DNA from 2 places in the Pseudomonas trutticola BRTCR10 genome. Region 1 is predicted to be linked to the other one. Evidence: predicted binding sites of a transcription regulator. Region 1 holds the regulator's gene; the other holds the start of a gene.
What was found. Region 1 encodes FliA, which starts transcription of late flagellar genes. Its sites were predicted from a motif close to CTAAAGTTTNNNNNNNNNNNGCCGNTAA; they were not measured.
Positions count from the first base shown of each region.

Region 2: a site for FliA is predicted at 1,342-1,369, ahead of ACVVH8_RS09765 (methyl-accepting chemotaxis protein). Genes of this name have one in related genera too.

Region 1 covers NZ_CM149552.1:1,860,484-1,869,131, forward strand. Annotated here, with positions in the region: gene flhF (flagellar biosynthesis protein FlhF) at 1-223, shown strand, start outside; gene fleN (flagellar synthesis regulator FleN) at 340-1,170, shown strand; gene fliA (RNA polymerase sigma factor FliA) at 1,167-1,907, shown strand; gene ACVVH8_RS08330 (chemotaxis response regulator CheY) at 2,074-2,445, shown strand; gene ACVVH8_RS08335 (protein phosphatase CheZ) at 2,463-3,251, shown strand; gene ACVVH8_RS08340 (chemotaxis protein CheA) at 3,306-5,573, shown strand; gene ACVVH8_RS08345 (chemotaxis-specific protein-glutamate methyltransferase CheB) at 5,623-6,759, shown strand; gene ACVVH8_RS08350 (flagellar motor protein) at 6,759-7,499, shown strand; gene motD (flagellar motor protein MotD) at 7,515-8,405, shown strand; gene ACVVH8_RS08360 (ParA family protein) at 8,449-8,648, shown strand, end outside.
Region 2 covers NZ_CM149552.1:2,173,037-2,176,233, forward strand. Annotated here, with positions in the region: gene ACVVH8_RS09765 (methyl-accepting chemotaxis protein) at 1-1,312, opposite strand, end outside; gene ACVVH8_RS09770 (lysostaphin resistance A-like protein) at 1,415-2,206, opposite strand; gene inhA (isonitrile hydratase) at 2,436-3,122, opposite strand.

The DNA.
Region 1 (8,648 bases):
AACGGCCAGCCTTGGCGAAGTGTTGAGCCTGGCGATCAGTCATGAATTGCCGGTCGCGTATCTGACCGATGGCCCACGGATTCCGGATGATCTGCATCTGCCGCGCCGTCATCAACTGGTCAGCCGCGCCGTCAGCGTGCAAATGCAGGAAGAACCCAGCGAAGAAGCCATGGCCGACATGTTCGCTGATATCTATCACAGCCCGACCAAGCAGGTTGGCTGAGGTAATCATGAACAGTTTTTGTACCTACATCGATGGTCTGCCATGCATTGTTCCGGTTGTGAACGCGCAGCCAGTAATGTGGCCTCCGTCTATGCAAGACAAGGTAAAGAAATAACATGGGCAGCATGCATCCCGTACAGGTGATCGCGGTGACCGGCGGCAAAGGTGGCGTCGGCAAGACTAACGTGTCAGTGAACTTGTCTCTGGCGCTGGCAGAGCTTGGCCGTCGGGTCATGCTGCTGGACGCCGATCTGGGGCTGGCGAACGTCGACGTTCTGCTGGGCCTGACGCCCAAACGTACCCTGGCCGACGTGATCGAAGGCCGCTGCGAATTGCGCGACGTGCTGTTGCAGGGGCCCGGCGGGATCCGCATCGTGCCGGCCGCGTCCGGCACCCAAAGCATGGTTCACCTGAGCCCGGCGCAACATGCCGGTCTGATTCAGGCCTTCAGTGACATCGGCGACAATCTCGATGTACTGGTGATCGACACCGCTGCGGGTATTGGTGACTCGGTAGTCAGTTTTGTTCGCGCAGCCCAGGAAGTGTTGCTGGTGGTTTGCGACGAGCCGACCTCGATCACTGATGCCTACGCACTGATCAAACTGCTCAACCGCGATTACGGCATGAACCGCTTCCGCGTCCTCGCCAACATGGCGCAGAGCCCGCAAGAAGGTCGCAACCTGTTCGCCAAGTTGACCAAGGTCACGGATCGCTTCCTTGATGTGGCCCTACAATACGTCGGCGCCGTGCCCTACGACGAAAGCGTGCGCAAGGCAGTGCAGAAGCAGCGAGCGGTCTATGAAGCTTTCCCGCGTTCCAAGTGCGCGCTGGCGTTCAAGGCGATCGCGCAGAAGGTCGATACCTGGCCACTGCCTGCCAACCCGCGCGGCCACCTTGAGTTTTTCGTCGAGCGCCTCGTGCAGCAAACGGCAGGGCCTGTGTTATGACCGCCAGCGGTATGAACTACTACAAGAAGTCGGCACGTGACGCGCAGTACGAGTTGATCGAGCGTTACGCGCCACTGGTCAAACGCATCGCCTACCACCTGCTGGCGCGATTGCCGGCCAGTGTGCAGGTCGAGGATCTGATTCAGGCCGGGATGATTGGCCTGCTCGAAGTCTCGACCAAATACGACGCCAGTAAAGGCGCCAGTTTCGAAACGTACGCGGGCATTCGAATCCGCGGCGCGATGCTCGACGAAGTGCGCAAAGGGGACTGGGCACCACGCTCGGTTCACCGCAACACCCGTATGGTCAGCGACGCAATTCGGGCAATTGAAGCTAAAACCGGCCGTGATGCTAAAGATCACGAGGTTGCGGCCGAACTCCAATTGAGTCTCGACGATTACTACGGGATTTTGAATGACACCCTGGGCAGCCGCTTGTTCAGTTTCGACGACCTCTTGCAGGACGGCGAACACGAAGGGCTGCACGAGGATGGCGCCAGTGCTCATCTTGAGCCGTCACGCGATCTGGAAGATGAACGCTTCCAGGCGGCGCTGGCGGACGCGATTGCCAATTTGCCGGAGCGTGAGCGACTGGTGTTGGCGCTGTACTACGACGAAGAGCTGAACCTCAAGGAGATCGGTGAAGTCCTTGGCGTCAGTGAATCGCGGGTCAGCCAGTTACACAGCCAGTGCGCGGCCCGTTTGCGGGGGCGTTTGGGGGAGTGGCGAGCGCGCTGAAGGCAGTGTGGGGACACTGCGAACGAGGCTGGTGCGGTGATGAACGGCACCGGTCTTGCTCTGTTGTGCTCCAGACAGTCTTCGAGTGCTGCGCCGATTGATTGAAGTGGCGCGCCCAGGTGCTGGGCGCGTTTAAGACTGCTTGGAGGTCGAATTGAACAAAGACATGAAAATCCTCATCGTTGATGACTTCTCAACGATGCGGCGGATCATCAAGAACCTGCTGCGCGATCTTGGGTTCACCAACACCGTCGAGGCCGACGATGGCACTACCGCCATTCCGGTGCTCAACAGCGGCAGCATCGACTTTCTGGTAACAGACTGGAACATGCCGGGCATGACCGGTATCGACCTGCTGCGCCACGTGCGTGCCGATGAAAAACTCAAGCATCTGCCCGTGCTGATGGTGACCGCTGAAGCCAAGCGCGAGCAAATCATCGAGGCCGCTCAGGCCGGTGTGAACGGCTACGTGGTCAAACCTTTCACGGCTCAGGCGTTGAAAGACAAAATCGAGAAGATTTTCGAACGCATCGGCTGATGACGCGCGGGGGAGCTATGGAGCATAACGAATCTTCACAGGGCGATTTCGAGTCGACCCTGAAAAAACACGCGGTCGAACTGGTCGAGAGCCTTGAAAAAGGCAGGTTCGGCGACGCTGTGCAACTGATCCATGAGCTCAATCAGACCCGTGACCGTGGCCTGTATCAGGAAGTCGGCAAGCTCACACGTGAACTGCACAGTGCGATCGTCAACTTCCAGATCGATCCGCACATGCCGCAGGCTGAGGAAGTGTCGCAAATCACCGACGCCACCGAACGCCTGGGCTATGTGGTCAAGCTGACAGAAGCCGCGGCCAACCGCACCATGGATCTGGTGGAAAGCGCCACGCCGGTGGTCAATGGTCTGGCTGAAGAAGCCCAGGCCTTGAGTACCGACTGGGGGCGTTTCATGCGTCGTGAAGTCGGAGCTGAAGAGTTCCGCGAACTGGCGCGCCGGGTCGACGGTTTTCTGTCACGCAGCAGCACGGACAACCGTGCGGTGTCGAGCAATCTGAACGACATCCTGCTGGCTCAGGATTACCAGGACCTTACCGGTCAAGTGATCAAGCGTGTGACCCAACTGGTCACCGAAGTCGAAAGCAATTTGCTCAAACTCGTGCTCATGGCCAGTCAGGTCGACCGCTTTGCGGGCATCGAACATGACCGTGCAGCGATGCTTGCAGAAAAAGATCCACAAAAACATCTCTCGCAGGGTGAAGGTCCGCAGATTCATGCCGATAAACGAGAAGACGTTGTGTCCGGTCAGGACGATGTGGACGATTTGTTATCCAGCCTCGGATTCTAGAGTTTTGGAATTTTAGGTTTTTTGGGTTTTTAGACCTGTAGGAGCACCCCATTAATGAGCTTCGGCGCCGATGAAGAGATCCTTCAGGATTTCCTGGTTGAGGCCGGCGAGATTCTTGAGCAACTGTCCGAGCAACTGGTCGAGCTGGAAAGCCGTCCGGATGACGCAGATTTGCTCAACGCAATTTTTCGCGGTTTCCACACTGTAAAAGGGGGCGCCGGCTTCCTTCAGCTCAACGAGCTGGTGGAGTGCTGTCACATCGCCGAAAACGTGTTCGACATCCTGCGTAAGGGTGAGCGTCGCGTTGATGCAGAACTGATGGACGTTGTCCTCGAAGCACTGGACGCGGTGAACAGCATGTTCAGCGAAGTCCGCGAGCGTGCACCGATCACCGCCGCCACGCCGGAACTGCTGGCAGCGCTGGCGCGTCTGGCCGAGCCGCAATCGGCGGATCAAGCCCCGGCTTCGCCAGTGGCCGAGATGATCGAAGAGCTGGTCGTCGAAGGCGACTCGGGCGACATCACCGATAACGAATTTGAACAGCTGCTGGACTCGCTGAACGCCGTCAAGGCCGAAGCCGAAGCCCCGGTGGCGGCTGCGCCTGCGCAAACTGCCGAAGAGGCAGCCAGCGATGAAATCACTGACGCCGAGTTCGAATCACTGCTCGATCAGTTGCACGGTAAAGGTCAATTTGCAGCTGACGCAGTCGCGCCGGCGGCAGCCAAACCTGCAGCGCCGGCAGCAGGCGACAGCTCGGACATCACCGACGACGAATTCGAAGCACTGCTTGATCAGTTGCACGGCAAAGGCAACTTCGCCGTCGAAGCGCTGGAGTCGGCGATTGCCTCGGCCCCTGCGCCTGCCGCACCGGCGGCCGCCGCTGCCGGTAGCGATCTGATCAGCGATCACGAATTCGAATCGCTGCTCGACGAATTGCACGGTAAAGGCAAGTTCACTGAAGTCGGCGCCGCTGCTGCCGGCTCCGCTTCGACAGTCGCCACGCCGCCTGCGAAAGCACCGGCTGCTGCTGCTGCGCCGAAGCCTGCCGCCAAGCCTGAACCGAAAGCCGAAGCGCCAAAACCGGCTGCCGCTGCTGCACCGGCTCCGGCCCGTGCTGCCGCTGCACCGCCACCGGAAAAACCGGCGAGCGAAGCCGAGACCACCGTGCGGGTCGACACCGCACGTCTCGACGAAATCATGAACATGGTCGGCGAGCTGGTACTGGTGCGTAACCGCCTGGTGCGCCTGGGTCTCAACAGCGGCGACGAAGCCATGCAAAAGGCCGTGTCGAACCTCGACGTGGTCACGGCTGACTTGCAGACCGCGGTGATGAAGACCCGGATGCAGCCGATCAAGAAGGTCTTCGGGCGCTTCCCGCGTCTGGTTCGCGACCTCGCGCGTCAGCTGAAGAAAGAGATCAATCTGGAGCTGGTGGGTGAAGAAACCGACCTCGACAAAAACCTTGTCGAGGCTCTGGCCGACCCGCTGGTCCACTTGGTGCGCAACGCCGTCGACCACGGTATCGAGTCGCCGGAAGAACGCGAAGCGTCGGGCAAGGCCCGTGGTGGTCGCGTGGTGCTGGCAGCCGAACAGGAAGGCGACCACATCCTGCTGTCGATCTCCGATGACGGCAAAGGCATGGACCCGAACGTCCTGCGTTCGATCGCGGTAAAACGCGGTGTGATGGACAAGGACGCGGCCGATCGCCTGAGCGATACCGAGTGCTACAACCTGATTTTCGCCCCGGGTTTCTCGACCAAGACCGAGATCTCCGACGTGTCCGGCCGTGGTGTCGGCATGGACGTGGTGAAGACCAAGATTTCCCAGCTCAACGGTTCGATCAACATCTACTCGACCAAGGGCCAGGGTTCGAAGATCGTCATCAAGGTGCCGCTGACGCTCGCGATCATGCCGACCCTGATGGTCATGCTCGGCAACCAGGCGTTTGCGTTCCCGTTGGTCAACGTCAACGAAATCTTCCACCTCGACCTGTCGACCACCAACGTCGTGGACGGCCAGGAAGTGGTGATCGTGCGGGACAAGGCCTTGCCTTTGTTCTACCTCAAGCGCTGGCTGGTCAGCTCCGCCGCTCATGAAGAACAGCGCGAAGGCCATGTGGTGATCCTGTCGGTGGGCACTCAGCGGATCGGCTTCGTCGTCGATCAACTGGTTGGCCAGGAAGAAGTGGTCATCAAGCCATTGGGCAAAATGCTGCAAGGGACTCCGGGCATGTCCGGCGCCACCATCACCGGTGACGGCCGCATTGCACTGATTCTCGATGTTCCAAGCATGCTCAAGCGTTACGCCGCACGGCGTATTTGAATCCGGGGCGGCGGGGCGACAACGTCCCGCTGCGCCTAATGGAGTGTTTATGGCAGTCAAAGTCCTGGTGGTGGACGATTCGGGTTTTTTCCGCCGCCGCGTCTCGGAAATTCTTTCAGCGGATCCGAGCATCCAGGTGGTCGGTACGGCCACCAACGGTAAAGAGGCGATTGATCAGGCCCTGGCCCTCAAGCCAGACGTGATCACCATGGACTACGAGATGCCGATGATGGACGGCATCACGGCCGTGCGGCACATCATGCAGCGCTGCCCGACCCCGGTGTTGATGTTCTCCTCGCTGACCCATGAAGGCGCTCGGGTAACCCTCGATGCGCTGGATGCCGGTGCGGTGGATTTCCTGCCGAAGAATTTTGAAGACATCTCGCGTAACCCGGAGAAGGTCAAGCAACTGCTGTGCGAGAAGGTGCATAGCATCTCGCGCAGTAACCGTCGTTTCAGTGCCTACAGTGCGCCTGCTCCGGTAGCTGCGCCTGCACCGACGCCTGCTCCGGCAGCATCGAGCTTCAGCAGCCACAGCACCAGCGCCCCGGTACGTCCGGCACCCGCTCCGACGCCAACGCGCGCGCCGGCTGCCAGCGCTTCGTCGCCGGCACCGAAACGCAAAGCCTACAAACTGGTTGCCATCGGTACCTCGACGGGCGGTCCGGTTGCCCTGCAACGCGTGTTGACGCAGTTGCCGGCCAACTTCCCGGCGCCGATCGTGCTGATCCAGCACATGCCGGCAGCGTTCACCAAGGCCTTCGCTGAACGTCTGGACAAGCTCTGCCGCATCAGTGTCAAGGAAGCCGAGGATGGCGACATCCTGCGTCCGGGCCTGGCGTTGCTGGCCCCGGGTGGCAAGCAAATGATGATCGACGGCCGTGGCGCGGTGAAAATCCTCCCGGGCGACGAGCGTCTGAACTACAAGCCGTGCGTGGACATCACGTTCGGTTCGGCGGCGAAATCCTACGGTGACAAAGTTCTGGCGGTCGTGTTGACCGGCATGGGCGCCGACGGTCGTGAAGGCGCACGCCTGCTCAAGCAGGGCGGCAGCTCGGTGTGGGCACAGGACGAAGCCAGCTGCGTGATCTACGGCATGCCGATGGCCATCGTCAAAGCCGACCTCGCGGATGCGGTGTACGGTCTGGACGACATCGGCAAGCACATCGTCGAGGCGTGTATCTGATGGATGTTCTAAGCCTTATCGGGATCATCATGGCGTTTGTCGCCATCATCGGCGGCAACTACCTGGAAGGTGGTCACCTCGGTGCGCTGGCCAACGGCCCGGCGGCACTGATTGTACTGGGCGGCACCATCGGTGCCGCGCTGCTGCAATCGCCGATGAGCGCGTTCAAACGCGCGATGCAGATCCTCGCCTGGATCTTCTTTCCGCCGCGAGTGGACCTGGCCGGCGGCATCGACCGCGTGGTCAACTGGAGTCTCACTGCACGCAAGGAAGGTTTGCTCGGTCTGGAAGGCGTGGCCGATGCCGAACCCGACAGCTACTCGCGCAAGGGCCTGCAACTGCTGGTCGACGGCGCCGAGCCGGAAGCGATCCGCAGCATCCTTGAAGTGGATTTCTACACCCAGGAAGCCCGCGACATCGAAGCGGCGAAAGTCTTTGAAAGCATGGGCGGCTACGCGCCGACCATCGGCATCATCGGTGCCGTGATGGGCCTGATTCATGTGATGGGCAACCTCGCCGACCCGACGCAATTGGGCAGCGGCATCGCCGTGGCGTTCGTCGCGACCATCTACGGCGTGGCCAGTGCCAACCTGATCCTGTTGCCGGTCGCGGCCAAACTGAAGTCAATCGCGTTGCGACAGTCGCGTTATCGCGAAATGTTGTTGGAAGGTATCTTGTCGATCGCCGAAGGTGAAAACCCGCGCTCTATCGAGTTGAAGCTTCAGGGCTTCATGGATTGATGGGGGTAATGGACTATGGCTCGTCGCAGGCATCAGGAAGAACACGTTAACCACGAGCGCTGGCTCGTGTCCTACGCCGACTTCATCACGCTGCTGTTCGCTTTCTTCGTGGTCATGTACTCGATCTCGTCGATCAACGAAGGCAAGTACAAGGTTATTTCCGAAGCGCTGATCGGCGTCTTTACCGACTCCGATCGCTCACTCAAACCGATCCCGATCGGCGAAGAGCGACCGAAGACCGTGACCCCGGCGAAGCCGCTGGTCAAGGATGCCGAGCAGGTCGACGCCGGTATCGCCGGCGCCAGCGATCCGCTGAAGAGCATTGCCGATGACATCAGCGCGGCGTTCGGCGATCTGATCAGCTCCAATCAGATGACCGTGCGTGGCAACGAGTTGTGGGTCGAAATCGAACTCAACTCCAGCCTGTTGTTCGGCAGCGGCGACGCCATGCCCAGCGACATCGCGTTCAACATCATCGACAAGGTTGCGGCGATCCTCAAACCGTTCGACAACCCGATCCACGTTGAAGGCTTCACCGACGATCAACCGATCCGCACCGCGCAGTACCCGACCAACTGGGAGCTGTCCTCGGCGCGTTCGGCGAGCATCGTGCGCATGCTGGCGATGCAGGGTGTGAACCCTGGCCGTCTGGCCTCGGTGGGCTACGGCGAGTTCCAGCCAGTGGCCAACAACGCCACGGCCGAAGGCCGGGCGAAAAACCGTCGGGTGGTGCTGGTGGTATCGCGCAACCTCGATGTGCGCCGCAGCCTAACGGGCACCGGAACCGCCAACGCGCAACCGGATGCCGCACTCAAGCGTGCTGGCACACAAACTGCACCGACCCCGGTCAAGACGCCGGGACGCGAGAGTGCCGTCAATTCTCCGTCACCCGCATTAACACGCTGAACCATGTCTCGGTCGAGCATCTCGACCGGGAGGAACGAACTGAATGAGAGTCTGGGCAGTCGCCAATCAAAAGGGTGGTGTTGGTAAAACCACTTCTTCCATCGCTTTAGCCGGTTTGCTGGCGGAGGCGGGCAAGCGCGTGGTTGTGGTCGATCTCGACCCGCACGGCTCGATGACCAGCTATTTCGGCTACGACCCCGACAGCCTGGAACACAGCAACTACGACCTGTTTCTGCACAAGGG
Region 2 (3,197 bases), 310 kb from region 1:
GCGCCACACCTTCTTCCGCCTGACGATGGCCAGCTTCCATGGTCTGCACAGCGCTGGACGCAGTTTGCTGCAACTTGGCGATCAAGGCATGAATCTGCCCGGTCGATTCGCTGGTGCGTTGCGCTAGTTGACGCACTTCGTCGGCCACCACGGCAAAGCCACGGCCCATCTCGCCGGCACGCGCGGCTTCGATCGCAGCGTTCAGTGCCAGCAGGTTGGTCTGGTCGGCGATGCCTTTGATCACATCAACTACGCCGCCGATTTCGTCGCTGTCCTTGGCCAGTTGAGTGACGGTCAAACCGGTTTCACCCACGACCACGGACAAACGCTGAATGGCTTCGCGGGTTTCCCCTGCGATGTCGCGGCCGCGACCGGTCAAGCGGTTGGCTTCCTGGGTCGCGTCAGCGGTGCGCTGTACGTGGCTGGCCACTTCCTGCGTCGTTGCGGCCATCTGGTTGACGGCGGTGGCGACCTGTTCGGTTTCCACGCGTTGACGTTCCAGGCCGGTCGAGCTGCTGTGTGCCAAGGCGTCGGACTGCTTGGCCTGATCGGTCAGGTGTTCCGCAGTGTCCTGCAGACGGGTCAGGCAGGTTTTCAGGCGCGCTTCCTGGCTGAGGATCGACATTTCCAGACGCGCTTGGGCGCCACGGCTGTCGGTGTACATCTGCGCGATCAGCGGGTCGGACGTGGTCTGCTCGGCCAGGCGCAGCAGGCGTTTGAGCCCACGTTGCTGCCATTGCAGGCCCATCAGGCCCAACGGCACCGACAGACCCGCCGCCAGAGCAAAGCCCCAGTGCGAGTTCAGCGTCGCGCCGATCACGAAGCTCAGTTGGCTGACCAGAATGAACGGCAGCCAGTCTTGCAGCACCGGTAGCCATTTATCGCTGGAAGGGATTGCCGACTTGCCTTGGTTGATGCGTTGGTAGAGCGCTTCGGCGCGGCGGATCTGTTCGGCGGTGGGTTTGATCCGCACCGACTCGTAACCGACCACCTGATTGCCGTCGAACACTGGCGTTACATAGGCGTTAACCCAGTAATGATCACCGGTCTTGCAGCGATTCTTGACAATGCCCATCCATGGCAAGCCTTGTTTCAGTGTGCCCCACATGTGCGAAAACACCGCAGCCGGGACGTCGGGGTGACGAACCAGGTTGTGCGGCGCACGGATCAGCTCCTCACGCGAAAACCCGCTGATCTCGACGAAGGCGTCGTTGCAGTAGGTGATCACGCCCTTGGCGTCGGTTGTGGAAATCAACCGCTGCTGAGCCGGGAAAGTCCGTTCGCGTTGTGTAATGGGCTGGTTGTTACGCATGGTTTTTCAATCCGCAAGGCTTTGAAAGGTTGTCGGCGGTGGCAGGAAATTGTTGAATTTTTCTTTCAGTAATCAGTACGGCGTCGCAAAACGGGCCTTGCTTCAACCCGCCAGCATCGGATAGGTGAACAGTGCGAAATGCAGCAGGTTCAGCCCGAAGTGCGTGGCGATTGCTGCGCCGAGTCCGCCAAAACGGTAGGCCAGACCATAGCCGACACCTGCCAGACCCGCCAGCAACACCCACGTCCAGCCCGCACCGATGTGCGCCAGCCCGAACAGCGACGAGGCCAGCAGCAGGGCAAGATTTTCGCCATAGGGCAGATCTTTGAAACGCCGGCTCAGGCCGCCCTGTATATAGCCGCGAAACAGCGCTTCCTCGACCAGGGTCACCAGCAGCAGATTGTTCAGCACCCACAGCCACGCCTGATCCGGCCACTTCGGTGCCCAGGCGATCACGCCCAGCAACAACGCGCCGCCGAGGGCGAGGATCACACTCAAGGTCAGGGCGAGGGCGGTGGCGTAGACCGTCAGGCGCAGCGAGCGCCGGGCGACAATCCATGGGCAGACCAGCAACAGCCAGAAACCAATCAGCGGTTTGTCTTGATTGAGGTACATCGAGAACGGCACGGCGTTGTCAGTGAAACGTTGCGGATCAATGGCGCGACCGTTGTAGAACCCTGGCAGCCAGTGCAGGGCCAGCGCCAAAGCCAGCACGATGAACAGGCCGTGGCCGAGATAACGCGCAAACGGCACGTGTTGCTGGCGTACGGCGAAACCGGCCATCAATAGCAGCCCGATAGAGATCAGTGCGAGCCAGCCGAGTTGACCGTAGCTCAGCGCCAAACCGTAGCCGAGGCCGAGAAGTGCCAGATAGAGCCATGGCAGAGACTTCATGGAGGGTCCTTGTGCAGATTTTGTGGAAGGGCTTTCTACACGGACGAGCGGCGGGGGACAAGTCAAGGTGCGGCGAGAAACGGGGACAGTCCACAACCTCTGGCCGACCCGATACCTGTGGGAGCTGGCTTGCCAGCGATGACGATTGCACAGCCGAAATCGTCATCGGCTGATTCACCGCTATCGCTGGCAAGCCAGCTCCCACAAGGTTTTGTTTTTGGCTGAGGGATCAGCGCAGGTTGAGTTTTGCCGCCGCGCGCTCAGTGATTTCCGTGCGCAGCTTCAGTGATGGCGCGGCACGCAGGCGGGCTTCATCGACAATCGCGTTCGGTGCCGTTTCCGGGCTGCCCGAATGGAACGGCGGCGCCGGCGCATATTCCAGCTGCAACTGCACCAGTTGCGCCGTGTCGGCATCGAACAGTTCAGCCGCCAACACCAGCGCAAAATCGATTCCTGCGGTAATCCCGCCACCGGTAAACAGATTGCCGTCACGCACCACCCGATCCTTCACCGCAATCGCGCCCAGTGTCGGCAGCAGATCGTGATATGCCCAATGCGTAGTCGCCCGTTTGCCTTGCAGCAGACCCGCCGCGCCGAGCACCAGCGACCCGGTGCACACCGACGTCACGTAACGCGCTTGCGCAGCCTGACGTTTGATGAAATCCAGCGTCTGAGCATCCTCCATCAAAGGACCGACGCCGCCACCGCCGGGCACACAGATCACATCCAGATCCGGGCAATCCTCGAACGTTGTGGTCGGTTTCAGCAGCAGCCCGGTGCTGGCCGTGACCGGCATCAGATCCTTCCAGATCAGATGCACCTGCACGCCCGGCAGCGAGGCGAGCACGTCGTACGGCCCGGTCAGGTCAAGTTGCTGAACCTGTGGAAACAACAGAAAACCGATCTGCAGCGTCATCGTTCTTGCTCCATGAAAAGGGGTGGACGGCTTCACTGTAGGCGCGTAGGTTCTGGCGTATACGCCAATAACCCC